3 regions of the Streptomyces sp. NPDC050535 genome follow, and region 2 is predicted to be linked to each of the others. Evidence: riboswitches for the same ligand, from Rfam matches in the RefSeq annotation. Region 2 holds a riboswitch; each other region holds the start of a gene.
The links. A riboswitch is a leader RNA that binds a small molecule or an ion and turns the genes downstream of it on or off. The one in region 2 is predicted to bind thiamine pyrophosphate.
Positions count from the first base shown of each region.

Region 1 (10,066 bases), on a different contig from region 2:
GGCCGGGACCCGCCGCGGAGCCCGAGGGCTACACGCCGACACGGCGCGACCTGCCCGTGATCAACCGGGGTGACACGGTCCAGGTCGTCGTCGACCCCGCCGAGCCCGTGCCGGGCGGAGCCGACGGACCGGGCCCGCTGTACGTCGTGGGGGATGTGCACGGCTACCTCGACCAGCTCGTCGGCGCGCTCCAGGAGCAGGGCCTCGTCGACGCCGGGGGCAACTGGTCGGCGGGTACCGCGCGCCTCTGGTTCCTCGGCGACTTCACCGACCGCGGCCCGGACGGCATCGGCGTGATCGACCTCGTGATGCGGCTGTCCGCCGAGGCCGCCGCCGCCGGCGGCTACTGCAAGGCGCTCATGGGCAACCACGAGCTGCTGCTGCTCGGCGCCAGGCGCTTCGGCGACACGCCCGTCAACTCCGGCGCGGGCACCGCCACCTTCCAGGCCGCCTGGCTGCTCAACGGCGGCCAGAAGACCGACATGGACCGTCTCCAGGACCACCATCTGCAGTGGATGGCCCGCCTCGACGCCATGGAGCAGGTCGACGGACACCTGCTGGTGCACTCCGACACCACCGCCTACCTCGACTACGGCGACTCCATCGAGGCGGTCAACGACACCGTCCGCGAGACCCTCACCCGCAACGACGCGGACGAGTGCTGGGACCTGTTCCGCAAGCTCACCAAGCGCTTCGCCTTCCGCGACGACGGCGGCGCCGCGGCCGTACTCTCCCTGCTGGACATGTACGGCGGCTCACGCATCGTCCATGGCCACAGCCCCATCCCCTACCTCCTGGGCGACGTGGGCTCCGAGGACGGCGAGGACAGCACGGGCCCCGGAGTCGAAGGACCGCATCTCTACGCGGATGGACTCGCCATCGCGATGGACGGCGGTGTGACGATGGCCGGAAAACTGCTGGTCCAGCAACTTCCACTGGATACCTGAGGGTTCTCGGGGCAGGCATCCCACGGAGAAGGACTTCGCTGGCCAGAGGGCAATTTCTGGAAACCCCCTGTCACGGCGTGCCGTCACCGCTCTACCATCGGACTATCCGTAGCAGGCTCCCCTCCGTTTCTGCCCAACGGCTCGTCAGCGTGCGAGCCATCAGCCCTACGGAGCATCGGGGGATGCAGATGAACAGCGTTCCGCAGCACCTGCTGAGCGAGGACCGCCAGGACTACGAGCGGATCCTCGATGAGGCGCTGCGCTCCGCACCACACCACCCGGAACTCGCCGCTGTCGGCCAGCGGCTCAACCCGGAACAACTGCGCACCATGGCGCTCAACGCCACAGCACTCATCACCGTGGCCGCGGCAGCCGAGTACCAGCACTACGTGAAGGCCCGTGAGGAACTGCGCCAGCCGGCGCCGACCACCCCGTCCGTTCGCAAGGAAGCCGGCTCCGCCGAGCCGGGTTCGAGCGCGATGGGACTCGCGGCCACCGTGGGGGAGGTCACCGAGACAGCCGGAGCGGGCGCCATCGCCGTCGTCGCGGTGCTCGCCCCCGTCCTCGCCGGGACGGCCGCGGCGATATTCCTGCTCGTGGGGTACATCCTGAAAATGCTCGACCCCGAGCCGGCGTTCGCCAAGACCCTCCTGACCACCGGGTGGGTCTTCGGTGCGATCACGGCGGCCGCGATTCTGGTCGCCGCGGTCGGACTGCTGCTCGCCGCACTGCGCAACAGCTCGTCCTCGCTCCAGGCCGGAGCCCACGGCGAGCTCGACGAAGAGGTCGCCCGGGCCAGGGAAGCCTGGCGCGAGGCCCTTTTGGAGCGCGGCATCATGCCGTTCCTCCGAGAGGCTCTCGCCGACCCGGGCTCGACGGCACTCGGTCGTCCGTCGCCCACGCCGAGCGGCCGTATGCCGCGACTGGGCTACAACCGGCCGGGGTTCAGCAGCCCCGACGGCGGTCCGGCGGCGGCGCGCCCGAGTTTCTCGAGCCCGGACTTCTCCAGCCCGGACTTCGGGGGGCCCGAACACCAGCCGGAGTGACGCCCCGCCGGCCGACGGTCGGGGACGGTCACGTGACGGGGAACCGGGCCCGCGCCGCTTCGGCGCGGGCCCGTACCTCGTCGACCGCGTGCGCACGCACGGGCAGCCTGAGGCGTACGCATCACACGGCGGCCTCAGGCGTACGCGCGCACGTCGGCCTCAGATGTACGCACGTCGGCCTCAGACGATGCCCAGTTGCCGGGCCGCGGTCACCCAGGACGGGAACTGCGACAGCAGCCGGTCGTACAACTCCGGGTCCGGCAGGCCCTCGATGTCGTCGACGGCGAAGAACCCCACGTTGTCGACCCGCCTGCCCGGCAGCTGGTCGAACCGTTCCAGGACGCCGTAGTCGGACCGGCCCAGGCCCACGAACTGCCAGAAGACGGGCTCTTCCACCGCCTCCCGCAGCTCCCGCTCGATCTCCTTGTTGCGGTAGACGCCACCGTCGGAGAAGAACAGCACCAGCGTGGGATCGGCGGCCGGGTTCTCACGAACATACGTACGCACCTCGGCGATCACCTTCTGTTCCTCGTTCTGGATGCCGACCGCCCGCATGTCCACCTGCCCGGGCCGCAGCCCCTTGCGGGGCTTCCTGCTCCGCCGGAACAGGGTCAGCTCACCGACCCGGACATGCAGCTCCAGCCACTCCGGCAGTTCCCCCAGCGTCAGATCCGGCAGCCGGGCGGCCTGCGACGCGAACGTCCACGCCTGCATCACCCCGTCGTCGTCCAACTCCGCGGCGACCGCGGCCATCCGCTCCACCACGTCGGCCACGACGCCCTTGGAATACAGCCCGGACATGGATCCGGAGGCGTCAAGGACCAGCACGACCCGCGCTCCGACCCCCACCGCACCGTGCTTCCGCAGGCTGACCGCCACCTGCTCCTTGCGCAGGTCGAGCCGCTTGCGCATGTCCACGGGCAGCCGTTCCTCGCCCTTGGTGAGGCGCGGGCCTGACGGAGCGGGGGCCGGGGCGGGGGCCGGACGCGGAGCCGGGGCCGGACGGGGAGACGGAGTCGGAGCGGGCGGGGCCGTCGCGGTGTGCGTCGGAGCGGGCGCCCGGGCGGGTCGCGGAGTGGACTCCGGGGTGCGTGCCGGAACGGACGCCGGTGTACGCGTCGAACCGGACGCCGAGTTGCCGGCCGACGAGGCCGCCGCGGTGTCCGTCTCCTCGTCCACGCTGATACCGAAGTCGGTGGCCAGGCCCGCGAGTCCGGACGCATACCCCTGTCCGACCGCGCGGAACTTCCACCGACCGCCTCGCAGGTACAGCTCACCGCCGATGAACGCCGTCTCGCTCGTGGCCTCCATCTCGAAGTACGCGAGCTCGCTCCGCGTCCCGGCGTCGAGCAGCCGCAGTGTCAGCCCGGACAGCTCACCGAAGGTGCCCCCGTCTGCCGAGGCACACAGGACGACCCGCTCGATGTCCGGCTCCAGGGCACGCAGGTCCACCTCGACCGTGTCTGTCGTGACACCGGAGGCCTGCTGCTTCCCGAGGTGTCGTACGGCACGGGAGGCGTGCTGCGGCTGGTTGTAGAAGACGAAGTCCGCGTCGTCCCGCACCCGTCCACCCGCACCGAGCAGCAGCGCCGAGGCGTCGGCGTCCGGCGCGCCGGGCGCCCCGGACCAGCCGAGCACGGCGTGTACGGCCCCGGCGTCGACCGGAAGATTGGCGCCCTTGCTCATCGATGTGGATGTCATGCGCCAAGTCTGCCGAGAGAACCCGTCCGTATGGCAACGCCTGGACCGGTTGTCGGTACAACGCCTGGTACAGCTGTCGGTACAACGTCTCGACCGGCTGTCGGAACGTCGTCGGTGGTTTCCGTGCGGCCTTCGTGCCGTATCCGTGTCAGCACGTCGGCCTTCTCCGCGCCCCCGGCCGTGGTGACCGGGTCCGGGGGCGCGGAGAAGGAACGGGTGCCGCTTCCGGGTCAGTCCGCCATCGGCAGGTACACCCGGTTCCCGCTCGCCGCGAACTCCTTCGACTTCAGCAGCATCCCCTCGGCGACCTCCTCGGCGGACGCTCCCGCGGCGGCCGTGCCACCGAACTGCTCCGTGATGCTGTGGCTGATCTTCATCGAGCAGAACTTCGGCCCGCACATGGAGCAGAAGTGAGCCGTCTTGGCGGGCTCGGCCGGCAGCGTCTCGTCGTGGAACTCCCGTGCCGTGTCCGGATCGAGGGCCAGGTTGAACTGGTCCTCCCAGCGGAACTCGAAGCGGGCGTCGGACAGTGCGTCGTCCCAGTCCTGCGCGCCCGGGTGACCCTTGGCGAGGTCGGCCGCGTGGGCGGCGATCTTGTAGGTGATGACCCCGGTCTTGACGTCGTCACGGTTCGGCAGGCCCAGGTGCTCCTTGGGCGTGACGTAGCAGAGCATGGCCGTGCCCCACCAGGCGATCATCGCGGCACCGATGCCGGAGGTGATGTGGTCGTACGCAGGCGCGACGTCCGTCGTCAGCGGGCCGAGCGTATAGAACGGAGCTTCATCACAGATCTCCTGCTGAAGGTCGATGTTCTCCTTGATCTTGTGCATCGGGACATGTCCCGGGCCTTCGATCATGGTCTGAACATTGAAACGCTTCGCGATCCTGTTGAGTTCCCCGAGAGTCCTCAACTCCGCGAACTGCGCGGCGTCGTTGGCGTCCGCGATCGACCCTGGCCGCAGCCCGTCGCCGAGGGAGTACGTGACGTCGTACGCCGCGAGGATCTCGCACAGTTCCTCGAAGTTCTCGTAGAGGAAGCTCTCCTGGTGGTGGGCCAGGCACCAGGCGGCCATGATCGAGCCGCCGCGCGAGACGATGCCGGTCTTGCGGTTCGCGGTGAGCGGGACGAACGGCAGGCGCACCCCGGCGTGGACCGTCATGTAGTCCACGCCCTGCTCGGCCTGCTCGACGACCGTGTCCTTGTAGATCTCCCAGGTCAGCTCCTCGGCGCGGCCGTCCACCTTCTCCAACGCCTGATAGAGCGGCACGGTGCCGATCGGCACGGGGGAGTTGCGCAGTACCCATTCGCGGGTGGTGTGGATGTTGCGGCCGGTGGACAGGTCCATGACCGTGTCGGCGCCCCAGCGGGTCGCCCAGGTCATCTTGTCCACCTCCTCCTCGATGGAGGAGGTGACCGCGGAGTTGCCGATGTTGGCGTTGACCTTCACCAGGAACCGTTTGCCGATGATCATCGGCTCGATCTCCGGGTGGTTGACGTTCACGGGCAGTACCGCGCGTCCGGCGGCGATCTCCTCGCGTACGACCTCCGCCTCGACGTTCTCGCGGACCGCCACGAACTCCATCTCGGGCGTGATCTCGCCGCGACGGGCGTAAGCGAGCTGTGTCACGGCCTGTCCGGAGCGGCCCCGGCGCGGCTGGCGCGGCCGGCCAGGGAAGACCGCGTCGAGGTTGCGCAGGCCACCGCGCGGTGAGGTGTGCTTGATCCCGTCGTCCTCGGGGCGGACCGGGCGGCCCGCGTACTCCTCGGTGTCGCCGCGGGCGATGATCCAGTTCTCGCGCAGCGGCGCCAGGCCCCGGCAGACGTCGGTGTCGACGGCCGGATCGGTGTACGGGCCGGAGGTGTCGTACAGCGTGACGGACTGCCCGTTGGTGAGGTGTACCTGACGGACCGGCACCCGCAGATCGGGGCGCGACCCTCCGGCGTACGCCTTGTGCCAGCCGATGGACCGCCCGGCCTCACCGTTCGGCGACGGGGAACCAGCCCCGTCCGTCTGACTGGAGGCAGGCGTGCCTGTTACGTCCTTGTTGGTCATGAGACCTACTCCCTACGCCGGCATTACCCGGTAACAGGTTCGGCGGTCGACGCAGCGGCTTCCGTCTGGCCGATGTTTCATGTGAAACATCGCTACGACGAAGGTCAGCGCCCTCTCAGCCCGGTGCTCCGAGCTCCCGCGTGTGCAAAGGTGCCTCCACGCTAGCGTCACATCGGGCGCGCTGAACAGTGGGCCCCGTGCGTTCTTGCGATGATCGGTCGGTGACCACGACGCAGCAGCCTCCTATTCCGCCGTCCGAGCCGCCGCACGGACATGGCCCCGGCGACGGACACGGTCCGGGCGGTGGCGGGGGTCCCGGCGACGGCCAAGGACCGGGCAGCGGACGGGGATCCGGGGGCGGGCAGGGCCCGGGGGACGGCCACGGTCATTCGCACAGTCACAGCCATGGCCCCGCCGCTCCCGTCTCCAAGCACCTGCGCAAGGTCATCGGCGCGGTGCTGATCCCCTTCGCCGTCGCGGTCGTCGTGGGGCTCGTGGTGCTCTGGCCGGGCGGCGCACCCGGACACGAGCGCACCGGCGTCGGTTTCGACCGGCAGACCCAGCAGGCGACGGTCACCAAGGTCGACAAGGTGGACTGCGACTCCGCGAACGCCTCGGGGGAGACCCCGACCGGCGACACCTCCACCGCCGAGGGTTCCTCCGCGCAGCAGCAAGCGACGGGCGACTGCAAGAAGGCGACGATCCGGGTCGACACCGGCAGCGACAAGGGCCGTACGTTCACCGAGATCGTTCAGCCGGACCAGTCACGGCAGTTGCACGAGGGCGAGAAGGTCGTGGTCGCGTACGAGCCCTCCGCGCCCAAGGACCTGCAGTACTCCGTCAGTGACGTGAACCGCAAGATCCCGATGGCGGTGCTCGCCGGAATCTTCGCGCTGATCGTCGTCGCGGTGGGCCGGCTGCGCGGCGTCATGGCGCTGGTCGCGCTGGCCGTCAGCTTCTTGATCCTGACGTTCTTCATCCTGCCCGCGATCCTTCAGGGTTCGAACCCGTTGGTCGTGGCCGTCGTCGGGGCCAGCGCCATCATGCTGATCGCGCTCTACATGTGCCACGGCCTCTCGGCCCGGACATCGGTGGCGGTGATCGGCACACTGCTCTCGCTGCTGCTCATCGGCGTGCTCGGCTCGGTGTTCATCGACTGGGCCGCGCTGACCGGCAACACGGACGACAACACCGGTCTGATCCACGGCCTGTATCCGTCCATCGACATGAGCGGTCTGCTGCTCGCGGGCGTGATCATCGGTTCGCTCGGTGTACTCGACGACGTGACGGTGACGCAGACCTCCGCGGTCTGGGAGCTGCACGAGGCGAATCCGGCGATGGGCTGGCGGGGGCTGTACCGCGCGGGCATCCGGATCGGCCGTGACCACATCGCCTCGGTCGTCAACACGCTCGTCCTGGCTTACGCGGGCGCGGCGCTGCCCCTGCTGCTGCTCTTCTCGATCGCGCAGAGCAGCGTGGGAGCTGTCGCCAACAGCGAACTGGTCGCGGAGGAGATCGTGCGCACCCTGGTCGGGTCGATCGGCCTGGTCGCCGCCGTGCCGGTCACGACCGCACTGGCCGCCCTGGTGGTCTCCGCCGACCGTGCGGGGGGCGCGGTCCGGCCAGGGACTCCGGACGGCCCTGGGGAGCCTGTGGGGGCCGCCAGGACGCCGGTACGGGGTGGGAAGGGCCGCCGCCGCAAGCACTGAAGTCCCGCGGCTTCCAGGCGACTTGCCGGGAGCCGTGCGGCCGCTGTCCGCTCCGGGGCCGCCTCGGAGGAAGCGTTACGCCACTCTGGACCGAGGGTGACCGCTCAGCCCGCGCTCTGCTCCTCCGCCAGGATGCGGTCCAGCGCCTCGTCGAGATGGGTGTCGAAGTCGGCGAGGGCACGCTCCTGCCCGAGCGGCACCAGCTTGTCCGTCCGGTCGAGGAACGCCACGAGCGGCGCCGCACCGGACCGGAACAGCGCGTGGTCGCCGCCCACCTGAAGCCGGATCAGGACCTCGCCGAACGCGTCCGGGTCGGCGGGAGTGATGTGCACATCGCCGTCGCCACACGGCCGGCCCACGCCGTCGACCAGCAACTCCCGACCGAACGCCCAGGTCACGGGCGCGTCGCCGGGCAGATGAAAGGTCAGCCGCACCGCGTACGGATCACAGGTCTCGTATCGCAGTTCCACCGGAATGCGGAAGGAGAGCTCCTCCGACACCAGGAAGCTCATCATGACCTCTGCCTGTACCGACTCGCGCATCGCCTACCCCGGAGTTTGCCGTCGACTGGCCAGGAATCATCCCCCTGACACTGCTGGAATCTTGCTCAACGTATACGACGGATTACAAGGAGTGAGTTTTCAGATACTGATAGAGATGGCGAGTGTCCCCAGCAGCCTGCCGATTTCCCCTTGCAACTGGCGTGCTGCGGGGAGGAGTCGGTCCGCCTGGTGCGACGGCACGGAGATGGCCATGGTCGACGCGGTGTTGCCGACGGTGAGGGGAATCGCGGCGCAGACGGTGCCCAGGGCGTACTCCTGTCGCTCGATCAGGGGTTCCATCCGCCCTACGCGTTCCAGGCGTCGCAGCAGGCTGTCGCTGTCGCGCACCGTGTAGGGAGTGATCGACTGCACCGGATAGCGGTCGAGATGGTCTCTGCGTGCCTTCTCGTCCAGTTGCGACAGCAGACACTGGCCGATGGCGTGGGCGTGCCCGGTCTCCCGGAAGTCGGCCCACTCCTCGACCGCGGGATTGGCCGGGGTGTCGGCGACGCAGATCACCTCGATCTCGCCGTCGCGGTACGTCGCGTAGTACACGGGGACGCCGATCGAATCGCGCCAGTGCGCGAGCGCGTCGTTCATCGTGCTGCGACGTTTCTGCTGGGCTCCGCTGCTGCTCAACCGCTCGGCGGCCTCACCGAGCACGAACAGCCCCTTCTCGCGGCGCAGATACCCCTCGTGGGCCAGGGTGCGCAGCAGGTGGTACGCCGTCGGGAGCGCGAGCCCCGCCTCCCTGGCGAGCTGTTTGGCGGGCGCTCCGTGTTCGCGCGCGGCTACGGCCTCCAGGAGGCGCATCGCCCGCTGTACGGACCCGATGAGGGTGGTGGGATGCGGCTCCGGCGGCGCGGCCTCCGCCGGGGGTGTCCGCGCCCCGGAGAGCGCGGCTTGGGCGGTCGTGGGCGAGGGTGCCCGAGCCCCGGAGAGGGGAGTGCGTGCGGTGGCGGGCGGGGGGCGTGTCGCCGCGGTCCGGGTGTCCCGCTCGTCGGTCGGCGTGCGTGCGTCGGACGTCTCTGCGGGCGGCTTCTTCGCGGCGAGCGCCTCCGCGGGCGACGTGCGTGGCTGGGTCGGGGGGACGCGAGACCCCGCGGAGGTCCCGGACCGCTGGACGGGTGGAGCGTGTGATGCTGCGGGTGCGGTGTCAACCGTGGCCAAGGGGTACTCCCTGAGCGCGAGGGGGACCGCCCGTGCGGGGGGACACGGGAGGGAGTTGTGCGCTGCCCGCGAGGTCGGCCCCGCGTCGGGCCCCCGGACTTTAACCGCCCACCACCGCTCGCAGACGGCCCCACCGGGAAACTTCCCCCGGCCGAGGGAACCTCGGTTTCCCTTTACCGGCCCACCCGTTACCGATCGCTCACCCGCTCGCGCCGGCCCGTCGCCTCACCAGTCGCCGCGCGAGGACGAACTCGTCGTGAACTTCCTTACGACGTAGATCAGTCCGCCGACCAGCGCGACGAAGATCAGCGCCTTGAAGAGCAGGCCGATGACGAAGCCGACGACGGTCGCTATCAGGCCGCCGAACACCACGAGGGCGATGACCGGCACCGCGACCCACTTCACCCACCACGGCATACCGTTGAAGATCTCTCGCATCGCCCTTGTCCTTGCCTCTGTCAGCCCGTCGCCCCAAGTCCGGGGCAGTGATTCCGGGTTCTTCGATGTCCCGCGTTCGATGCTAGATCCGCGCGGGACCGGACGGGGGCCTCGGACCCCTTGTTCCCCCCTGACCGTTCCCCTAGGGAACCCTGAGACCGAACTCAGCTCTCGGGCGGAGAGAAGACCACCAGAACCCGCAGGTCCTCGGTGATGTGATGGAACTTGTGGGCGACTCCCGCGGGCACGTAGACGACGCTGCCCCGCGCCACCTGAGTGGTCTCCAGGCCGACCGTGATCGAGGCCCGCCCGCTCACGACGAAGTACACCTCGTCCTGCTGGTGCGGCCGCTGCGGGTCCTGCTCCCCCGCGTCGAGTGCGTACAGGCCGACCGACATGTTCCGCTCACGCAGAAACTGCAGGTAGGCACCGTCATTGGCGGCGCGTTCCGCCTCCAGT
Region 1 is NZ_JBITHE010000005.1:302,893-312,958, reverse strand. It holds gene ACIBLC_RS14545 (metallophosphoesterase) at 1-947, shown strand, start outside; gene ACIBLC_RS14540 (hypothetical protein) at 1,130-1,993, shown strand; gene ACIBLC_RS14535 (VWA domain-containing protein) at 2,174-3,694, opposite strand; gene thiC (phosphomethylpyrimidine synthase ThiC) at 3,925-5,748, opposite strand; TPP riboswitch at 5,741-5,898, opposite strand; gene ACIBLC_RS14525 (YibE/F family protein) at 5,970-7,457, shown strand; gene ACIBLC_RS14520 (SsgA family sporulation/cell division regulator) at 7,562-7,999, opposite strand; gene ACIBLC_RS14515 (IclR family transcriptional regulator) at 8,099-8,833, opposite strand; gene ACIBLC_RS14510 (DUF5326 family protein) at 9,395-9,607, opposite strand; gene ACIBLC_RS14505 (cupin domain-containing protein) at 9,772-10,066, opposite strand, start outside.
Region 1: it holds a riboswitch for thiamine pyrophosphate, as region 2 does, so the genes downstream of both, thiC (phosphomethylpyrimidine synthase ThiC) here and thiO (glycine oxidase ThiO) in region 2, are expected to answer to the same signal.

Region 2 (10,066 bases):
GGCGACCGGGGTGAGCGTCGTGTCGGCGACGATCTGCTGGGTCTCCTTGACCGTGCCCGCGCGGGTGGACCCGCCGGCACCGTAGGTCACGGAGACGAAGTCGGGGGCGACCGCCTCCACCCGGCGCAGCGCGTTCCACAGGTTCCGCTCGCCCTTGAGGGTCTTCGGCGCGGAGAACTCGAACGAGTACGTCTTGTTGCCGGTCGCGAGCATGTCACGCACGGTTCGCGCGCGGTCAGTCCTGGTGGAAGCAGATCCGTGGGCCATACCCGCAGGTTAGTCAGGGTGGCCGTCCTCCCCAACCGAACGCCCGAGAATTGTCCGGTCTGTCGATTTCTTGTCCAGCTTTCGGACAGGATCAGGACGCCCGTTCCGGCAATCGAGGGCCGCCGCGTGGACGGGTGCATGGACGGTACGTGGGCGCGGCTACTGGGGAAGCGGTACGCCGCGCAGCCGCTTCGCGAACTCTCCCGCCGCCGCTCCCGGGTCGTCCGCCTCCGTGATCGCCCGTACGACGACAGCGCGGCGGGCACCCGCCTCCAGCACCTCGTCGAGGTTGCCGAGGTCGATGCCGCCGATGGCGAACCAGGGGCGGCCGGTGCCCAGCGAGGCCGTGTACCGGACCAGGTCGAGGCCGGGTGCGTGGCGGCCGGGCTTGGTGGGGGTCGGCCAGCAGGGGCCGGTGCAGAAGTAGTCCACGCCGTCCTGGACGGCGGCCGCCGCGGCCTCGGACTCGGCGTGTGTGGAGCGGCCTATCAGGACCCGGTCGCCGAGGACGGCGCGGGCCGCGGGGACCGGCAGGTCGCCCTGGCCCAGGTGCAGCACGTCGGCGCCGGCCGCGTGCGCCACGTCCGCCCGGTCGTTGACGGCGAGGAGCCTGCCGTGGCGGGCGCAGGCGTCCGCGAAGACCTGGAGGTGCTCCAGCTCCTCGGCCGCCTCCATGCCCTTGTCGCGCAGCTGCACGATGTCGACGCCGCCCGCCAGGACCGCGTCCAGGAACTCGGCGAGGTCGCCCTGGCGCCGGCGGGCGTCCGTGCACAGGTAGACGCGGGCGTCGGCGAGCCGGGCGCGGACGGTGGCGGCGGTGTCGGGCATGCGTGTGTCCCCCGTTGTCGTTGCGTGCGGACCACGGCGGCCGGGGTGGTCCATGGCCGCCGTGGTCCGAACGTCGGACGGTCTGTTCAGGTCAGACGGCGAGCGCCTGGGCGCGACGCTTCACCTCCGTGCCGCGATTCTCGCTGAGAGCCTGCGCGGGGGTGCCGGGCAGGCTCGGGTCGGGGGTGAAGAGCCACTCGAGCATCTCTTCGTCGGAGAAGCCGTCGTCCCGCAGGAGCGTCAGGGTGCCTGTCAGGCCCTTGACGACCTTCTGCTCGGCCCCGTCGACGAAAGCGGCGGGGACGTGCAGCGCGCGGTTCTCACCACGGCGTACGGCGATCAGCTGGCCCTCCCTGACCAACTGCCGGACGCGGGTCACCTCGACACCGAACTGCTCGGCGATGTCGGGGAGAGTGAGCCAGGCGGGGACGAGAGCATCGATCTTTGCGTCAATCTCGGTCACAGGACAAGCCTGCCATCCCGGACTGACACTCGGTAGCCGAGCCCCGTCAGGAACGGGTCGGCGCGCGGCCGAATCGCCCGCCGAGCTGCCGGATCGCCCGCCCCGCGGCGGTTGCGCCCTCGGCGAACCAGGCCCCGCTACGGCGTGAGCGTCGCCGTCTTCAGCGGTCGCGACGGGTCCGACAGCAGCTCCGGGTCCATCGGGGTGCCCGCCTCGATGACTTTCCGGCCCTGGGCCAGGTCCCGGGGCCGGCCGACCGCGAGGAGGGCGACCAGTCGGCCGTCGTGGAGCCAGCAGACCGACCAGGCGGCGCCGGTCGGGTCGCCGCGCCACACGGTGGTGTCGGCGGGGGCGTGGTGGCCGACGTACTGGACGAAGCGGCCGAACTGCTCGGACCAGAAGTACGGGACGGGGTCGTACGCCACCGGGGACTCGCCGATGATGTTGGCCGCCACCGTGCGCGGGCCCTGGAGGGCGTTGTCCCAGTGGTGGACCAGAAGGCGGCCCTCGTAACGCCCCGAAGGGAAGGAAGCGCAGTCGCCGACCGCGAAGACGTCCGGCAGGGAGCTGCGCAGATGGTCGTCGGCCACGACCTCGCGGTGGGCGCCCAGCTCGATGCCGGAGCCGCTGAGCCATTCGGTGGCGGGGCGCGCGCCGATGCCGACGACGACGGCGCCCGCGGGTACCCGGGTGCCGTCGTCCAGCACCACCGCGCCCGGCTCGACGCGCTCCACGCGCGCGTGGGTGCGCAGCGAGGCCCCGCTGTCCGCGTACCAGGCGGCCATAGGCGCGGCGACCTCGGCGGGCAGCGCACCGGCGAGGGGCCGGTCGGCAGCCTCGACGACGGTCACGGCGCACCCCGCCTCACGCGCGGCGGTGGCGAACTCGGCGCCGATCCAGCCCGCCCCGACCACCACGATGTCGTGCTGCCGGGCGAGCACGGGGCGCAGCCGCTCGGCGTCGTCAAGGGTGCGCAGCAGATGAACCCCGGGGACACCCTCCGTGCCCGGCAGCCGGATGGGTTCCGCGCCCGTGGCGATGACCAGGGCGTCGTACGGCACCGGGCCGGTGTCGGTGTCCAGTTCGTGGTCCCCGGGGCGTACACCGAGCGCCTCGTTGCCGAGCCGCAGTGCGATGCCCAGTGCCTCGAAATCGACATCGAAGGCGGATCCCTCGGTCTTGCCGAGCAGCACGGCCTTGGACAGCGGTGGCCGGTCGTACGGCTGGTGCGGTTCCGCGCCGATCAGTGTCACGTCGCCGGCGAAGCCCTGTTCCCGCAGGGCGACCGCGGTCTGCACGCCCGCCATGCCGGCACCCACGATGACGACCTGTCGTACCGCCCGCTCCTGAACCCGCGTCTTCTCGGTCACCTGATCACCATAGTCAGCTGACAGATTGTCAGTCAGGGGGCGGGCTCGGTGACCTGCTCCACACCGCCCGCCACGACCTGCTCGGCGTCGCCCGCCCCGGTCTCCTCCACGACGCTGGTCCCGCTGCCGCGCTGCGACTCCCACTCCCAGGTCTCCTCCAGGCGTACGCGCCCGTCGGGCAGCTCCGTCACGCGCGACACGCAGTGCCCCGAGGAGGTGCTGCCGTCGTGCTTGAGCTGTACGTACCGGAAGTCGAGACGGTCGCCCTCGCGGGTGCCCACGAGGTGCCCGCGTACGACGTCGCCGCCCGCGTAGTCGGCCCAGATCACGCCTTCCCGCTCGCGGTAGGTGAAGCGGGTGCGGGTACCCACCTGTCCGGGTGCCTGGTCGGCGACCGGGGCCAGGACGAGGCCGTCGAGCGAACGGGCCATGGGCGGAGGCTCCCTTACTGAGACATACGGCAGCGGGCTACGCTGGCCAACGTAAGGCACTCGCGGGAGTCCGGACGCACCGGGCTGAGAGGGAGGCTGGAACGGCCTCCGACCGTACGAACCTGATCCGGGTCATGCCGGCGAAGGGAGGGGCTGGACGCCCATGTCGCGTACACCATCGGACGCGTTCCACACATCTCGCACGTCCCGCACACCCCAGGCATCAGACACCTCGGACGTCCTGGTCGTCGGGGGCGGGATCATCGGGCTGGTGACGGCCTGGCGGGCGGCGCAGCGCGGGTTCACGACCGCGGTCGTCGACCCCGAGCCCGGCGGCGGCGCCGCGCAGGTCGCGGCCGGAATGCTCGCCGCCGTCACCGAACTGCACTACGGCGAGCAGACCCTGCTGGGCCTCAATCTCGCCTCCGCGCGGCGCTATCCGGACTTCGCCGCCGAGCTCACCGAGGCGACCGGCCAGGACCTCGGCTACCGCCGGTGCGGCACCCTGGCCGTCGCGCTGGACGCCGACGACCGTGCCCACCTGCGCGAACTGCACGCCCTGCAACGTCGGTCGGGGCTCGACCCGGAGTGGCTCAGCGGCCGTGAGTGCCGTCGCCTGGAGCCGATGCTCGCGCCCGGCGTACGCGGTGGCCTGCGCGTCGACGGCGACCACCAGGTCGATCCGCGCCGGCTGGCGAAGGCTCTGGTCACGGCGTGCGAAAGGGCCGGGGTGGTGTTCCGCCGGACGTGGGCCGAGCGGCTCGCCGTCGCGGCGGACCGGGCCACCGGAGTCGTCATCACGGACGGCACCGAGCTGTCGGCGGAGCAGGTGGTGCTGGCCGCGGGCAGCCTCAGCGGGCGTCTCGCGGGCGTTCCGGAGGCCGTGCTGCCGCCCGTGCGCCCGGTGAAGGGGCAGGTGCTGCGGCTGACCGTGCCGAAGCGGTACGCGCCCTTCCTGAGCCGTACCGTGCGCGCCGTGGTGCGCGGCAGCCAGGTCTATCTGGTGCCGCGCGAGAACGGCGAGCTCGTGGTCGGCGCGACCAGCGAGGAGCTGGGCTGGGACACCACGGTGACCGCGGGCGGTGTGTACGAGCTGCTGCGTGACGCCCATGAGCTGGTTCCCGGGATCACCGAGCTGCCGCTCACCGAGACCCGCGCCGGACTGCGCCCCGCGTCGCCCGACAACGCGCCGCTGCTCGGTCCGACCGAGCTCGACGGTCTCCTCCTCGCCACCGGGCACCACCGCAACGGCGTCCTGCTGACCCCGGTCACCGGCGACACGATGGCGCATGTCCTGACCACCGGCGAACTCCCGGACGTGGCAAGCCCCTTCACGCCCAAGCGCTTCAGCCCGGCCCGTACGGAGCAGCCCGCATGAGCGTCCTCGTCAGCGTCCTCGTCAACGGGGAGCGGCGGCGGATCGCCGCGGGCACCGCTCTCGACACCCTCGTCGCGGCGCTCACCCCGGCCCCGTCCGGCGTCGCCGCCGCCCTCAACGAGACCGTCGTCCCGCGCGGGCGGTGGTCGTCCACGTCCCTCTCCGAGGGAGACCGCGTCGAAGTCCTCACCGCCGTCCAAGGAGGCTGACCCATGGCCGACGATCCCTTCGTCCTCGGTGGTACGTCCTTCTCGTCCCGGCTGATCATGGGTACGGGGGGCGCGCCCAGCCTCGACGTCCTGGAGCGCTCGCTCGTCGCCTCCGGCACGGAGCTGACGACGGTCGCGATGCGGCGCGTAAACGCTTACGTGCACGGTTCGGTGCTGTCCGTGCTCGACCGGCTCGGCATCCGGGTGCTGCCGAACACGGCGGGGTGCTTCACCGCCGGCGAGGCCGTCCTGACCGCCCGCCTCGCGCGGGAGGCGCTGGGCACCGACGTGGTCAAGCTGGAGGTCATCGCCGACGAGCGCACGCTGCTGCCCGACCCGATCGAGCTTCTCGACGCGGCGGAGACACTGGTGGACGACGGGTTCACCGTGCTGCCGTACACGAACGACGACCCGGTGCTCGCGCGGAAGCTGGAAGACGTCGGGTGCGCCGCGATCATGCCGCTGGGGTCGCCGATCGGATCCGGTCTCGGCATCCGGAATCCGCACAACTTCCAGCTGATCGTGGAGCACGCGCGCGTGCCGGTGATTCTGGACGCGGGGGCCGGTACGGCGTCCGACGCCGCGCTCGCGATGGAGCTGGGGTGTGCCGGTGTGATGCTCGCCTCGGCCGTGACACGGGCGCAGGAGCCGGTGCTCATGGCCGAGGGCATGCGGCACGCGGTGGAGGCCGGGCGGCTCGCCTTCCGCGCGGGCCGGATTCCCCGGCGGCACTTCGCCGAGGCGTCCTCCCCGGCGGAGGGCCTGGCCCGGCTGGATCCGGAGCGGCCGGCGTTCTAGGGGTTCCGTCCAGTGGTCCGGTGCGTGCGAGGTGCGTCACAGGTCGGCTGCAGTCCGGCGCCGGTATGGGCCGAACGGGTGGGGCGTGACAGTGGCGGCTCGTACACTCACCTGCGTGGATATGACCCTTCAGGACCCGCTTGTCGGGCAGCTGCTCGACGGCCGCTATCGCGTCGACGCGCGGATCGCGGTCGGCGGGATGGCCACGGTCTACCGGGCCCTGGACATCCGCCTCGACCGCGTGCTCGCCCTCAAGGTGATGCACCCGGCGCTGGCCGCCGACGGCTCGTTCGTCGAGCGGTTCATCCGCGAGGCCAAGTCGGTGGCCCGGCTCGCGCACCCCAACGTGGTGCAGGTCTTCGACCAGGGGACGGCCGGGTCGTACGTCTATCTGGCCATGGAGTACGTCGCCGGGTGCACCCTGCGCGACGTCCTGCGCGAGCGCGGCGCCCTCCAGCCGCGGGCCGCGCTCGACATCCTGGAGCCGGTGCTCGCCGCGCTCGGCGCGGCCCACCGCGCCGGATTCGTGCACCGCGACATGAAGCCGGAGAACGTCCTGATAGGGGACGACGGCCGGGTGAAGGTCGCGGACTTCGGGCTCGTCCGGGGCGTGGACACCGTCACGAACACGACGGGCGCGGTCCTCGGCACCGTCTCGTATCTCGCCCCCGAGCAGATCGAGCACGGCACGGCGGACGCCCGCGTCGACGTGTACGCGTGCGGAATCGTCTTCTACGAGATGCTCACGGGCGGCAAGCCGCACTCCGGCGACTCCCCCGCCCAGGTGTTCTACCAGCACCTCCACGCGGACGTACCGCCGCCGTCGGCCGTCGTGCCGGGGCTGGCCTTCCAGCTCGACGAGCTGGTCACCACCGCGACCGCGCGCAACCCCGCGGTCCGCCCGCCCGACGCGGTGGCACTGCTCAGGGACGTGCTGGAGGCCCGGACGGAGCTCAGCGCCGACCAGCTCGACGCCGTACCGCCGCAGGCCCTCGCCACGGGCCACCACAACGCCGACGACCGTACGAGCGTGCTCCCGCGCTCGCTGTCCGTGCCGCGCCCGCTGCCGGTGAACGAGCATGGGAGCGACGCCCCCGCGCTCAACGCGACCAGCCGGTTCGAGCGGACCGGCCAGTTCGCGTCCGAGGGGGTCGCGCCCTCCCGGCGCGGCCGGTCCCGGCGCACCACGCTCGCGATCGTCACCGCGCTCCTTCTGGTGCTCGGCCTCGGCGCGGGCGTCTGGTACATCAACTCGGGCCAGTTCACCCGGGTCCCGGCGGTCCTGGCGGTCACCGAGGCTCAGGCCAAGGACCGGCTGGCGGACGCCGGCCTCGACGCCGGGCAGGTCAAGCACGCGTACAGCGACACCGTGGAGCGCGGCAGCGTCATCAGCAGCGACCCGGCCGTCGGCGACCGCATCCGCGACAACGACTCCGTGGAGCTGACCGTGTCCGACGGCCCGGAGACGGTGAAGGTGCCCGATCTCCAGGGCTCGGAGCTGGACAGGGCCAGGAGCGTGCTGAAGGACAAGGGTCTGGCGGCGGGCATCGTCACCCGGGAGTTCAGCGACGACGTCCCCAACGGCTCGGTGATCAGCACGGACCCGGAAGCGGGCACGGAGCGACGCACGGGTTCCGCCGTCAAGATCACGGTCAGCAAGGGCAGCCCGGTGGAGGTGGCCGACGTCACGGGAGCCTCGGTCGAGGACGCCACCGCGGAGCTGGAGGAGGCCGGTCTGAAGGTGAGGATCGCCGCCGGGCAGGTCAACTCGGAGTTCGACAAGGGACAGGTGGCCGAACAGTCCCCGGGCGCGGGCCGCGAGGCCGCCGAGGGCGACACCGTGACGCTGACCATCTCCAAGGGCCCCGAACTGGTCGAGGTCCCGGACGTCGTCGGCGACAGCGTGGACGACGCCAGGCAGGAGCTCGAGGACGCCGGTTTCGAGGTCGACGAGGACCGCGGACTGCTCAACCTCTTCGGGACCTCGGTCAAGGGCCAGTCGGTGGAAGGCGGCGACACGGCTCCCAAGGGGTCGACGATCACCATCGAGATCGAATGAGGCTCCTCGGCGGAGCGGGGACGCAGGTCCGCCGACGGGGCGGGAGCGAGCGCGTGACACCCTGACGGGTGTGACCAGCAAGCAGCTCCGCAACCCCGTCGGCGGCCACGTCCCCGTGGCCGGCGGTCTCAGTTCCGTCGGTCTGAGCTACGCCCGTGATCTGCGGGCCGAGACCGTTCAGGTCTTCGTCGCCAACCCGCGCGGCTGGGCGACGCCGCCCGGCAACCCCCGGCAGGACGAGGAGTTCCGGGCGGCCTGTGCCGCCGAGTCGATTCCGGCGTACGTCCATGCCCCGTATCTGATCAACTTCGGCTCGCACACCGAGGCGACGGTCGAGCGGTCCGTGGAGTCGCTGCGGCACTCGCTGCGCAGGGGCCGGGAGATCGGCGCGCTGGGTGTGGTCGTGCACACGGGGAGCGCCACCGGGGGCAGGGAGCGTTCCGTGGCGCTCGCACAGGTGCGCGAGCACCTGCTGCCGCTGCTCGACGAGCTGACGCACGACGACGACCCGTATCTGCTTCTCGAGTCGACCGCGGGCCAGGGCGCCTCGCTCTGTTCGCGCACCTGGGACTTCGGGCCGTACTTCGAGGCGCTCGACGCCCACCCGAAACTGGGCGTCTGCCTGGACACCTGCCACATCTACGCGGCGGGCCACGACCTGACCGGGCCGAGCGGGATGCACCAGACCCTCGACCTGCTGGTGGACACGGTCGGCGAGGGGCGGCTCAGGCTGATCCACGCCAACGACTCCAAGGACGTGGTCGGTGCCCACAAGGACCGCCACGAGAACATCGGCTCGGGCCATATCGGCGAGGACCCGTTCCGCGCCCTGATGACCCACCCCGCGACAGAGGGGGTGCCCCTGATCATCGAGACGCCGGGCGGCAAGGAAGGGCATGCCGGGGACGTCGAGCGCCTGAAGAAGCTCCGGGAGTGACCCCGGATTCCGGGAGCGGGAATACCCCCCAGGGGTATTCAGTTGTCGCTCGGTGACAGGCATCGCAACCTGATCGGGGGCTTCGACATGCAGCACGACGCACACGTTCACGAACCGCACGGAACCGGCGGGGCGAGCTGGTCCATGGCCGCGCGGGCGACCCTGCACTGTCTCACCGGGTGCGCCATCGGCGAGATCCTCGGCATGGTGATCGGGACCGCGCTGGGCTGGGGCAACGTGCCGACGCTGATCCTGGCGATCGCCCTCGCCTTCTTCTTCGGCTACCTGCTCACGCTGCGCGGCGTTCTGAAGGCGGGCATCGGCGTGAAGGCCGCGATCCGGGTCGCGCTCGCCGCCGACACCCTCTCCATCGCCGTGATGGAGCTGATCGACAACGGCGTGATCGTCCTGTGGCCGGGCGCGATGGACGCGGAGCTCACCGACCCGGCGTTCTGGTGGACCCTGGCCATCGCGCTCGCCGCCGCGTTCGTGATCACCACCCCGGTCAACAAGTGGATGATCGGCCGCGGCAAGGGCCACGCGGTGGTGCACCGGTACCACCACTGACGAAAGCCGTCGGCGGCCTACGCGGCCGGGATCAGAGCTCGGGGCCGTCCCCGGGCTCCTCCTGGTAGGAGTAGCGCTGCTCGCGCCACGGGTCGCCGACGTTGTGGTAGCCGCGCTCCTCCCAGAAGCCGCGGCGGTCCGCCGTCATGTACTCCACGCCGCGGACCCACTTGGGGCCCTTCCAGGCGTAGAGCTGCGGGACGACGAGGCGGAGCGGGAAGCCGTGCTCCGCCGTCAGCAGTTCGCCGTCCTTGTGGGTGGCGAAGATCGTGCGCTCGGAGGCGAAGTCGTCGAGCCGAAGGTTCGAGCTGAACCCGTACTCCGCCCAGACCATCACGTGGGTGACAGTGGGCGCCGGCGGGGCGATCTCCAGGATCGTACGGGCCGGGATACCGCCCCACTCCGCCCCGACCATGCTGAACTTCGTGACGCAGTGCAGATCGGCCAGCACCGAGGAGTACGGCAGGGCGGTGAACTCCTCGTGGGTCCAGCAGCGCTTCTCACCGTCGGCGGTCGCGCCGAAGACCCTGAACTCCCAGCGCTCCGGGCGGAACTTGGGTACGGGACCGTAGTGGGTGACCGGCCAGCCGCGCTGGAGCCGCTGTCCCGGTGGGAGCTCCGACCGCGCCGCCGCTCCAGATTCACGCTCCACCGGCTGACCCATGGCTCCATCCTGACAGACCCGGGGCGATGTGCCTGACCAGCCCGGCTCCGATTCCGGCAACTCCTACTAAGCGTGCACTTACTGGACGTCCCGAG
Region 2 is NZ_JBITHE010000009.1:51,356-61,421, reverse strand. It holds gene metF (methylenetetrahydrofolate reductase [NAD(P)H]) at 1-267, opposite strand, end outside; gene thiE (thiamine phosphate synthase) at 427-1,095, opposite strand; gene ACIBLC_RS21140 (Rv2175c family DNA-binding protein) at 1,187-1,558, opposite strand; gene ACIBLC_RS21135 (NAD(P)/FAD-dependent oxidoreductase) at 1,696-2,865, opposite strand; gene ACIBLC_RS21130 (hypothetical protein) at 2,961-3,359, opposite strand; TPP riboswitch at 3,412-3,525, shown strand; gene thiO (glycine oxidase ThiO) at 3,523-4,737, shown strand; gene thiS (sulfur carrier protein ThiS) at 4,734-4,946, shown strand; gene ACIBLC_RS21115 (thiazole synthase) at 4,950-5,744, shown strand; gene pknB (Stk1 family PASTA domain-containing Ser/Thr kinase) at 5,860-7,803, shown strand; gene ACIBLC_RS21105 (deoxyribonuclease IV) at 7,874-8,740, shown strand; gene ACIBLC_RS21100 (DUF4396 domain-containing protein) at 8,828-9,307, shown strand; gene ACIBLC_RS21095 (sulfite oxidase-like oxidoreductase) at 9,339-9,971, opposite strand.

Region 3 (10,066 bases), on a different contig from region 2:
GACACGATCGTCGCGATGATGCTGAGCAAGCAGCGCTACGCCGACTTCACGAAGAAGCAGATCGCGGACTCCACCAAGACCAGCGAGGTCCTGCTGTGTCTGAGCGCCGAGAGCCGCGAGAAGGTCGACGAGCTCGTCGACAACGCCATCGCGGCGGGCGGTTCGGCCGCGGGCGAGACCCAGGACCACGGCTTCATGTACGGCCGTGCCTTCGACGACCCGGACGGCCACACCTGGGAGGTCATGTGGATGGACCCGGCGGCGGTCCAGGGCTGATCCGCCGCGCACGCGCACGCGGCCGACGCGGGCCGGTTCCCACGCACCCGACTGTCCCGGGGCCGCCTCACCGTACGACGGCGGCCCAGGGCAACCCAAAGCCCTCGATGGGGGCCTCAGTTCGCGGGACACCTGCGAACGCGGCCGCCCGTATGCCTAGCATGGCCGTGTGCAGCCGACCTCCCTCCATGCTTCCCACGACCGTGAGATCGAGTCCCTCGCCGAGTTCGACGAGACCGTCTCGAAGCACGGTTCACTCGCCGGCCTCCGCGTCCAGGCAGTCGATCTGACGGGCCGTACGACGGATCTGCTGACCGTCGACACCACGGGCGCCGTCTTTCTCGGGTGCCCGATGGACCCCGACGCGGCGGCGAGGATACGCGGCGCGGGCGCGCTGGTCTTCCCGCCCGTCCCCGGCCTGCCCTTCGACCCGTACCGCGGCCTGCTCTACTCCCCCGGTGAACTCTTCGAAGGGCTCGACGCGGGCTACGAGGCGACACCGGACGCCGGCGCCTACGCCTGGTTCCAGCGGACCAAGGCCGACGGCGACATACTCGCGTCGATGCTGCGCGCGGTCCACGACGACTCGGTCTCCGACGCGCTCGACGAACTCCTCGTCGGCGCACGGGTGGTGGGCGTGATGGGCGGCCACGCGATGGCGCGCGGCACGCGGGCGTACGAGGGTGCGGCGCGGCTGGGCCGCGAGCTGGCGCGCGCCGGCCTCACGGTCGCCACCGGCGGCGGTCCGGGTGCGATGGAGGCGGCCAACCTGGGCGCCTACGCGGCGCCCTTCGACGACGACATGCTCCCCGAGGCGCTCGAACTCGTCGCGCGGACCCCGTCGTTCGTCCCCTCGGTGACCGACTGGGCGCGTGCCGCCTTCGACGTACGCGAGCGCTGGCCCTCCGGCGGCGCCTCGGTCGGCATCCCCACCTGGTTCTACGGCCACGAGCCGCCGAACGCCTTCGCCGCGCACATCGCCAAGTACTTCGCCAACGCGACCCGCGAGGACGGCCTGCTGGCCCGCTGCAACGCCGGCGTCGTCTTCCTGCCGGGCGCCGCCGGGACCGTACAGGAGATCTTCGACAACGCGACGCCGAACTACTACGAGTCCCGTGGCGAGCCGACACCCATGGTTCTCGTGAACCAGGCCCATTGGACCGAAAAGCACCCGACTTGGCCGCTCCTCCAGTCGCTGGCCAGGGAGCGCGCGATGGAGTCCAGAATCGCCCTTGTTGACCGTATCGAGGAGGCTCCGGAGGCGCTCAAACGTCTCGGCGGTTAACGACAAGGTAAAGGCAACGCCTTGGCAGGGCATATGCATTGACATCCCTTAGCTGGCGCTTATAAACCAGTGAGGCTACTGGGGGCGCTGTTGTGGCAGCAGAGCAGCAGAACGCCCCTCTCACCCCCCGCAGTTGCGCATTTCGTGAAGGGCAATCGTGTCCATATCTCGCCGTACCGCACGTTCTGTGCGAATTCTGGGTGTTGCCTCCGCGACCGCCGCGCTCGCGCTCGGCGTCGCCGGCAACGCAATGGCCTGCAACATCCGTGACTTCGCCGCTGTCGCCGCCTGCGACGACAACGGCAAGGGCATCATCACCGTCACCGACACGGACGCCTCGGGCGTGAAGGCCACCGTTTCGGTCTTCCTCGAGTCGAACGGCGCCGACGCCCGGCTCGTCGGCGAGGAGACGGTGGTCGGCACCCGCGAGGGCGCCACCGTCACGTTCTCGGAGGCCTGGACTCCCAAGGCCGAGTACCGCGTCCACATCAAGGCCGAGAACAACTCGGTCGACGAGGACATCCTGCCGAACCTGATCACGCCGGATGTGGCGTGCAAGTCCTCGGAGACCACGCCGCCCGCATCGACGCCTCCGGCTTCGGAGACGCCTTCCCCGTCCGAAACGCCTTCGGACTCGGCGACCCCGTCGCCCTCCGAGAGCACCACCACCCCCGCGACGACGGGCAGCAACGCCCCGTCCCCCGCGGCCGGTGAGTCCAACCTCGCCGAGACCGGTGCGAACTCGAACACGCCGATGATCGCCGGCATCGCCGGTGCGTTCGTCCTGGTCGGTGGCGGAGCGGTGTTCTTCGGAATGCGCCGCCGTGGCGCCGCGAAGGCCTGATCCTCACCACCGTACGAACGTGTGGCCCGTCCCCTCACCGAGGGGGCGGGCCACACGCCTGTACCCCCGCGGCACCTACCCGAAGGTCGCCCGCTCCAGCCAGAACTCCAGCAGCTCCCGCTCCCCCAGTACCTCCAACCGCCCGCCGTCCAGCGGCAGCCGACGGTAGAAGGCGAGGAGTACGTCGGTGAGCGGGCCCCGCAGCGCGACGGTCGCCCTCTCGTGGCCCCGGCGCCAGACGACACCCTTCTCGGTGAGCTCGACGACCCACTCGGCGTTCAACCCGGCGTCCGTGTCGGTGGCGTGGAGATGGATGCCGCGGCCGGTTCCGCGCAACTCCCTTGCCGGGTCGTGCGGCTGGGTCCGCTGTATGTACTCCACGATCCCCAGCCACTCGTCGATCGCGTCGGCGGCCACCTCGGGTTCGACCTCGTACGGCAGCCCGGCGGCCAGCGTCGCGTCGGCGCGGTGGATCGCCAGCTCGTGCGTCATCCGGCGGGCCCAGAAACCGGAGTTGTGGACGCCGGCCCACGCCCAGACCTCCGTGTCGGGCCCCGCCTCCCGCAGCGTGCCGACGAGCATCTCGCCGGTCTCCGCGAGCCAGCCGTCCAGGGCCGCGGGATCACCCTCGGCGGCCGGTCCCGCGGCCCACGGCACGTCCTCGTCGGGAACATTCTCCCGCGCCCTGGTGCGCACGAGGAGTTCGACCCAGCGCAGCGCCCCGCCCGTATGCCGTACGAGCTGCTCGAGCGACCAGTCCGGGCAGGTCGGCACGGTGGCGGACAGCACGACACCCTCCGAGTTCACCACGTCCCTCAACTGCCGTACCTGCGCCTCGATCGCGTCGCAGTAGCGGTCGTGCCCGAGCTGTCCGAATGGCGTCATGGGCCGCACCTTATGCGGCGGAAGGTTCCCCGGGCACGGCGTTTTCGGGCACCGACGGACGGTCGGCCGCGGGCCGGCCCGGGGCTCGGCCCACGACGGCGAGCTCAGCCGAGGACGGCGATCTCGGCCGAGTCGAACTCCACCCCGACCCGGTCGCCGGGCTCCGGCGCCTCCCTGAGCGTGCACGCCGCTTCCAGCCGGGGCGCGTCCTCCGGTTGCAGCTGTACGGCGACGTGGGTGCCCCGGAAGGTGCGTCCGGCCACGGTGCAGCGCAGCCCTTCCGCCGCGTCCACCAGCCGTACGCCCGCGGGCCGCACGAGCAGTGTGCCCGGCCCCTGCCGGGTGCCCTCCGGCACCGGGACCTTCCCCCACGGGGTGTCCGCGGCCTCCCCGCTCACCGTCGCCTCCACCACGTTGTCGAAGCCGAGGAAGCGCGCGACGAACTCGTCGGCGGGGTACTGCCAGACCTCAAGCGGCGTGCCGGACTGGGCGATTCGTCCGTCGCGCATGACCACGACCCGGTCGGCGAGCGCGAAGGCCTCGCCCTGGTCGTGCGTGACGGCGAGCACGGTCGTACCCAACTCACCGAAGAGCTGCCGGAGTTCCACGACAAGGCGTTCCCGCAGCGAGCGGTCGAGCTGGCCGAGCGGTTCGTCGAGCATCAGCAGACGGGGGCGCGGAGCGAGGGCGCGGGCCAGCGCGACCCGCTGCTGCTCGCCCCCGGAGAGCGTGGCGACGGCCCTGCGTTCGGCACCCGGCAACCCGACGAGCTCCAGCAACTCCCGAACCCGTACCGCCTGTTCACCCTTGCCCGCGCCGTGCATCCGAAGCCCGAAGGCGACATTGCCGCCCACATCGCGCTGCGGGAAGAGCTGGTGGTCCTGGAACATCAGGCCGACGCCCCGCCGGTGCGCGGGCACCCCCGCCTGATCACGGCCGTCGAGGAGTACCCGGCCCGCGTCGAGCGACTGGAGTCCGGCCACCGCCCGCAGCAGCGTCGACTTGCCGCTGCCGCTCGGCCCCAGCACGCACACGATCTCGTGCTCGGCGACCGCTAGGCCGACATCGTCGAGCACCGCCCGCCCGCCGAAGCGCACGGTCGCGGTCTCAAGGCTCAGCAGCATCTAGAACTCCCCGGTCCGGTCGGTCCGTACCCGCTCCAACAGCAGCAGCGCCACCGCGCACACCACCATCAAGATCGTCGAAAGGGCCATCGCCTGGCCGTAGTTGAGGTCACCCGCGCGCCCGAGCAGCCGGGCCACGGCGACCGGCAGTGTCGGGTTGTCGGGCCGCGCGATGAAGACGGTCGCCCCGAACTCGCCCAGCGACACCGCGAAGGCGAAGCCGGCCGCGACCAGCAGCGCACGCCGCACCATCGGCAGATCGACCTCGCGCCACACCCGCCACGGAGACGCCCCGAGCACCGCCGCCGCCTCCCGCAGCCGCCCGTCCACCGCCCGCAGCACGGGCAGCATCGTCCGTACGACGAAGGGCACACCGACGAGCGCCTGCGCGAGCGGCACCAGGATCCAGCTGCTTCTGAGGTTGAGCGGCGGTTCGTCGAGCGCGATCAGGAACCCGAACCCGACGGTCACCGCCGACACGCCGAGCGGCAGCATCAGCAGCGCGTCGAAGCCTCGTACGAGACGGCCCGCCCGCCTGGTGAGGGCCGCGGCCGCCAGACCGCCGATCAGCACGGCGATGGCGGTGGCGGCGAGCGCGTACTCCAGGGAGTTGCCGATCGCCTCGATCGGCGCGACGAGGAAGATACCGCTGTCATCCGAGGTCAAAGCCCGGTAATACCCGAAGTCGGGCGCGTCCAGGGACCGTTGGACCAGCACGCCGAGCGGCAGCACGAGAAGCACGGCGATGGTCGCGAGCACTCCGGCGAGCAGCGCCCACTGCCCGGCCCCGCTCGGCCGGCGGGCGGTCACTTCCGGGGGCACCAGACGCAGGGCGGTCTCCCGGCGCCGTACGGTCCGGGCGTGCACGGCGAGGATCGCGCCCACCGCCACGAACTGGATGATCGTCAGCACCGCCGCCGTGGAGAGGTCGAAGATCTCCGAGGTCTGCCGGTAGATCTCGACCTCGAGAGTCGAGAAGGTGGGACCGCCCAGGATCTGCACCACACCGAAGGAGGTGAACGTGAAGAGGAAGACCATCAGCGCGGCGGCGGCCACGGCCGGGCTCAGGGCCGGCAGCGTCACCTTCCGCCAGGCCGCGAACCGGGAGGCGCCGAGCATCCTGGCGGCCTCCTCCTGTCGCGGGTCGAGCTGCGACCAGAGACCGCCGACCGTGCGGACGACGACCGCGTAGTTGAAGAAGACATGGGCGAGCAGGATCGCCCAGACGGTCGTGTCGAGCCGTACGCCCCACAGTTCGTCCAGGAGTCCGCCCCGGCCGACGAGGGCGAGGAACGCTGTCCCGACGACGACTGTCGGCAGCACGAACGGCACGGTCACCACCGCGCGCAGGATCTGCTTGCCCCTGAAATCGAAGCGCGCGAAAACATACGCGCCGGGGAGCGCGATCAGCAGCGTGAGCGCGGTCGAGGCGAGCGCCTGCCAGGTGGTGAACCACAGCACGTGCCGGATGTCGGACTGCGCGAGGACATCCCGGATCCGGCCGAACTGCCAGACCCCGTCGACCTTGAGACCGCGGGCCACGATCGCCGCCACCGGGTAGGCGAAGAAGACGCCGAAGAACGCGACGGGCAGGGCCATGAGCCCGAGCCGCGCCGCGCCTCCCCGACGGGACTTCCCGCGCACCCGGGGCGTTACTTCAGTACGAGTGAGGTCCACGACTTGACCCACTGGTCACGGTTGTCGGCGACCTTGGCCGGGTCCATGGTCTCGGGGTCCTTGGCCTGCGGACCGAACTCCGTGAACTCGGCCGGCACCGTGGCCCCCTCGACCACCGGGTACACGAACATGTTCAGCGGCATGTCCTCCTGGAATTTCTTGGTGATCAGGAAGTCGAGGAGAGCCTCACCGCCCTTGGTGTTCCCGGCGTTGCTCAGCAGCCCCGCGTACTCGACCTGCCGGAAGCAGGTGCCGGCCGCGACGCCGGTCGGCGCGGTCTTCGGCTTCGGGTCGGCGTAGATGACCTCGGCGGGTGGCGAGGAGGCGTACGAGACGACCAGCGGCCGGTCCGCCTTGGCCTTCTTGCCTCCGGCCGACCCGGAGAACTCCTCGTTGTAGGCCTGCTCCCAGCCGTCGACGACCTTGACGCCGTTGGCCTTGAGCTTCGTCCAGTAGTCCTGCCAGGCGTCGTCGCCGTACTTCGCCGCCGTCCCCAGCAGGAAGCCGAGGCCGGGCGAGGACGTCGAGGCGTTCTCGGTGACCAGCAGGTTCTTGTACTCGGGCTTGACGAGATCGGCGAAGGACGCCGGCGGAGCCAGCTTGTGCTCGGTGAAGTAGGCCTTGTCGTAGTTGACGCAGATGTCGCCGGTGTCGATGGGCGTGACCCGGTGCTCGTCCCCGTCGACCCGGTACTCCGGGAGGATCTGGTCCGAGCCCTTGGCCTCGTACGACTGGAAGAGCCCGTTGTCGAGCGCCCGGGACAGCAGGGTGTTGTCGACGCCGAAGAAGACGTCGCCCTGCGGGTTGTCCTTGGTGAGGATCGCCTTGTTGACGGCCTGCCCGGCGTCGCCGTCCTTGAGCACCTTGACCGTGTACCCGGACTCCTTCTCGAAGGCGCTCAGCACGTCCTTGGAGTACGTGAAGGAGTCATGACTGACGAGGGTCACGGTCTTGGAGTCACCGCCGCTTCCGGAACCTGACTCTGTCGAGCCGCACCCGGAGAGCGTGACGAGCCCCAGCCCCAGACCGACGAGACCGACGGCCGTGATCGTCTTCTTCTTGCTCACTGAATTCCTCCTGGGATGACCAGGAAGAGACGCGGCCCTGCCCCGGAACCTGTCGGAGGTGCCGGGGCAGGGCGCAACAGCTTGAGTATTGACCGAACTTCCTACCCAGAATGACCTGGGCAAGGTTCTGAGGGTCTGCGGCCCACCGGTGACCCGGCTGCCGCACTCTCAGCGCTGTGGCGCTCCCCTGTCGGAATATGAAGATGTGGATTTCGCGGTTGTTCCCCGCCAGGTTACCGCTCGGTGGCCGCGAGCTGTCCGCACGCCCCGTCGATCTCCTGGCCACGGGTGTCCCGGACGGTGACCGGCACCCCGTGGGCCGCGATCGCGTCGACGAACGCCTTCTCGTCCTCGGGCCGCGAGGCGGTCCACTTCGAACCCGGCGTGGGGTTCAACGGGATGAGGTTGACGTGCACGGGCTTGCCCTTGAGCATCCGCCCGAGCCGGTCACCACGCCATGCCTGGTCGTTGATGTCCCTGATCAGCGCGTACTCGATGGAGAGCCGGCGCCCCGACCTGGCCGCGTACTCCCAGCCGGCGTCCAGCACCTCCCGCACGTTCCACCGCGTGTTCACGGGGACGAGGGTGTCACGCAGCTCGTCGTCGGGCGCGTGCAGGGAGATGGCGAGGCGGCACTTGAAGCCCTCGTCGGAGAACCGGTTGATCGCCGGGACAAGCCCGACGGTCGACACGGTGATGCCCCGCTGCGACAGGCCGAGCCCGTCGGGCTCGGGGTCGGTGAGGGCGCGGATCGCTCCGACCACCCTCTTGTAGTTGGCGAGCGGCTCGCCCATGCCCATGAAGACGATGTTGCTGAGCCGCGCCGGACCACCCGGGATCTCGCCGTCCCTGAGCGACCGCATGCCGTCCACGATCTGGTGCACGATCTCGCCGGTGGACAGGTTCCGGTCGAGCCCGGCCTGCCCGGTCGCGCAGAACGGGCAGTTCATCCCGCAGCCGGCCTGCGAGCTGATGCACATGGTCACCCGGTCCGGGTACCGCATCAGCACGGACTCGACGAGCGTCCCGTCGAAGAGCCGCCACAAGGTCTTGCGGGTGGTCTCCTGGTCGGTCGACAGATGCCGCACCACCGTCATCAGCTCGGGAAGCAACGCCTCCTGGAGCTTCCCGCGCGAGGCGGCCGGAATGTCCGTCCACTGCTCGGGATCGTGCGCGAACCGCGCGAAGTAGTGCTGCGAGAGCTGTTTGGCACGGAACGGCTTCTCACCAACCGCGGCAACGGCCTCTTTACGCTCGGCAGGCGTGAGATCGGCAAGGTGCCGCGGCGGCTTCTTGGCTCCGCGCGGGGCGACGAATGTAAGTTCTCCAGGATTAGGCATGGCCGTACCAGTGTCGCAGACATAGGAACAGGGGCTCGCCGCCCTGTGGACAACGAGCCCCCGAACGACGAACCCGCAGGTCAGCCGGACCCGACGAAGAGCACCAGCAGCAGCCACACGACCGGAGCCGTGGGCAGCAGGGAGTCCAGCCGGTCCATGATGCCGCCGTGTCCCGGCAGCAGCGTGCCCATGTCCTTGATGCCGAGGTCCCGCTTGATCATGGACTCGCCGAGGTCCCCGAGCGTGGCGCTGGCCGCGACCGCGAGGCCGAGGAGCAGTCCCTGCCACCAGGTGCCGTCGTCGATCAGGAACTCCATCAACAGCGCACCCGCCGCCATCGCGAAGGTGACCGCTCCGAGCAGGCCCTCGCGGGTCTTGCCGGGGCTGATGCGCGGCGCCAGCTTGTGCTTGCCGAAGCGCCAGCCGATCGCGTACGCGCCGGTGTCGCTGACCACGGCGAGCAGCAGGAAGGTGAGCACCCGCCGTGAACCGTCGTCGGCCGCGAGCATCAGCGCGACGAACGTGGCCAGGAACGGGATGTAGAAGGCCGCGAAAACGCCGGCCGTGACGTCCTTGAGGTAACCCTCAGGAGGCTCCGTCATACGCCAGACCAGGACGGCCAGCGCGGTGAGTGCCATCGCCACCCAGGCGCCCTCGGCGCCCCGTACGTAACCGGAGACGACCATCGCCGCACCGCCGAGCGCCAGCGGCACGAGGGGCGCCTTGATGCCCTTGCGCTCCTCGAGCCGGGAGGTGAGCTCCCACAGCCCCACCACCACGGCGACCGCTATCACGCCGATGAAGACGGCCTTGACGATGAGCAAGGACGCGACGATCACCACACCGAGCCCGACAGCCACCCCTATGGCCGCGCCCAAGTCGCGTCCCGCAGTCTTCTTCTGCGGTGCGGGGGCGGGCTGTGGGGCGCTGGGCATGGGCTCCTGCGGCTTCTGCGACGGGCCCCCGAAGGGCGGCGCCGTCGCCGACGAGTCGTCGCGGAACAGGGGACCGCTCAGCCGAGCGGTCCCCCGGTCGTCATCCTGGTCTCCGCCGTGTGCGGGTACGTCGGGCACGATGGGCATGGGGCGAGTGTGCTGCGCGTCATACGCATCGTATGCGGGACCCGCCGGGGCAGCCCCCTGGACAGGCCCCTGCTCGGGCGCCCCCCAGTACCCGGCTTGTGGCGGCGCCCCCCAGGAAGAGTCGTTCATCAGACCTCGAGCAGCTCCGCTTCCTTGTGCTTGAGGAGCTCGTCCACCTGGGCGGCGTACTTCGCCGTGGTGTCGTCGAGTTCCTTCTCCGCACGGCGGCCCTCGTCCTCGCCGACCTCGCCGTCCTTGACCAGCTTGTCGATGGTCTCCTTCGCCTTGCGGCGGACGGAGCGGATCGAGATCTTGGCGTCCTCACCCTTGGTCTTGGCGACCTTGATGAACTCCTTGCGGCGCTCCTGGGTGAGCTCCGGGAAAACCACCCGGATGATGTTGCCGTCGTTGCTCGGGTTGACACCCAGGTCGGAGTCACGGATCGCCTGCTCGATGTTGCGCATCGCGCTCTTGTCGAACGGGGTC
Region 3 is NZ_JBITHE010000008.1:229,661-239,726, reverse strand. It holds gene ACIBLC_RS20340 (VOC family protein) at 1-276, shown strand, start outside; gene ACIBLC_RS20335 (LOG family protein) at 446-1,561, shown strand; gene ACIBLC_RS20330 (LAETG motif-containing sortase-dependent surface protein) at 1,749-2,405, shown strand; gene ACIBLC_RS20325 (maleylpyruvate isomerase family mycothiol-dependent enzyme) at 2,481-3,290, opposite strand; gene ACIBLC_RS20320 (ABC transporter ATP-binding protein) at 3,395-4,414, opposite strand; gene ACIBLC_RS20315 (ABC transporter permease) at 4,415-6,091, opposite strand; gene ACIBLC_RS20310 (thiamine ABC transporter substrate binding subunit) at 6,067-7,158, opposite strand; TPP riboswitch at 7,239-7,357, opposite strand; gene rlmN (23S rRNA (adenine(2503)-C(2))-methyltransferase RlmN) at 7,392-8,498, opposite strand; gene ACIBLC_RS20300 (phosphatidate cytidylyltransferase) at 8,579-9,709, opposite strand; gene frr (ribosome recycling factor) at 9,709-10,066, opposite strand, start outside.
Region 3: it holds a riboswitch for thiamine pyrophosphate, as region 2 does, so the genes downstream of both, ACIBLC_RS20310 (thiamine ABC transporter substrate binding subunit) here and thiO (glycine oxidase ThiO) in region 2, are expected to answer to the same signal.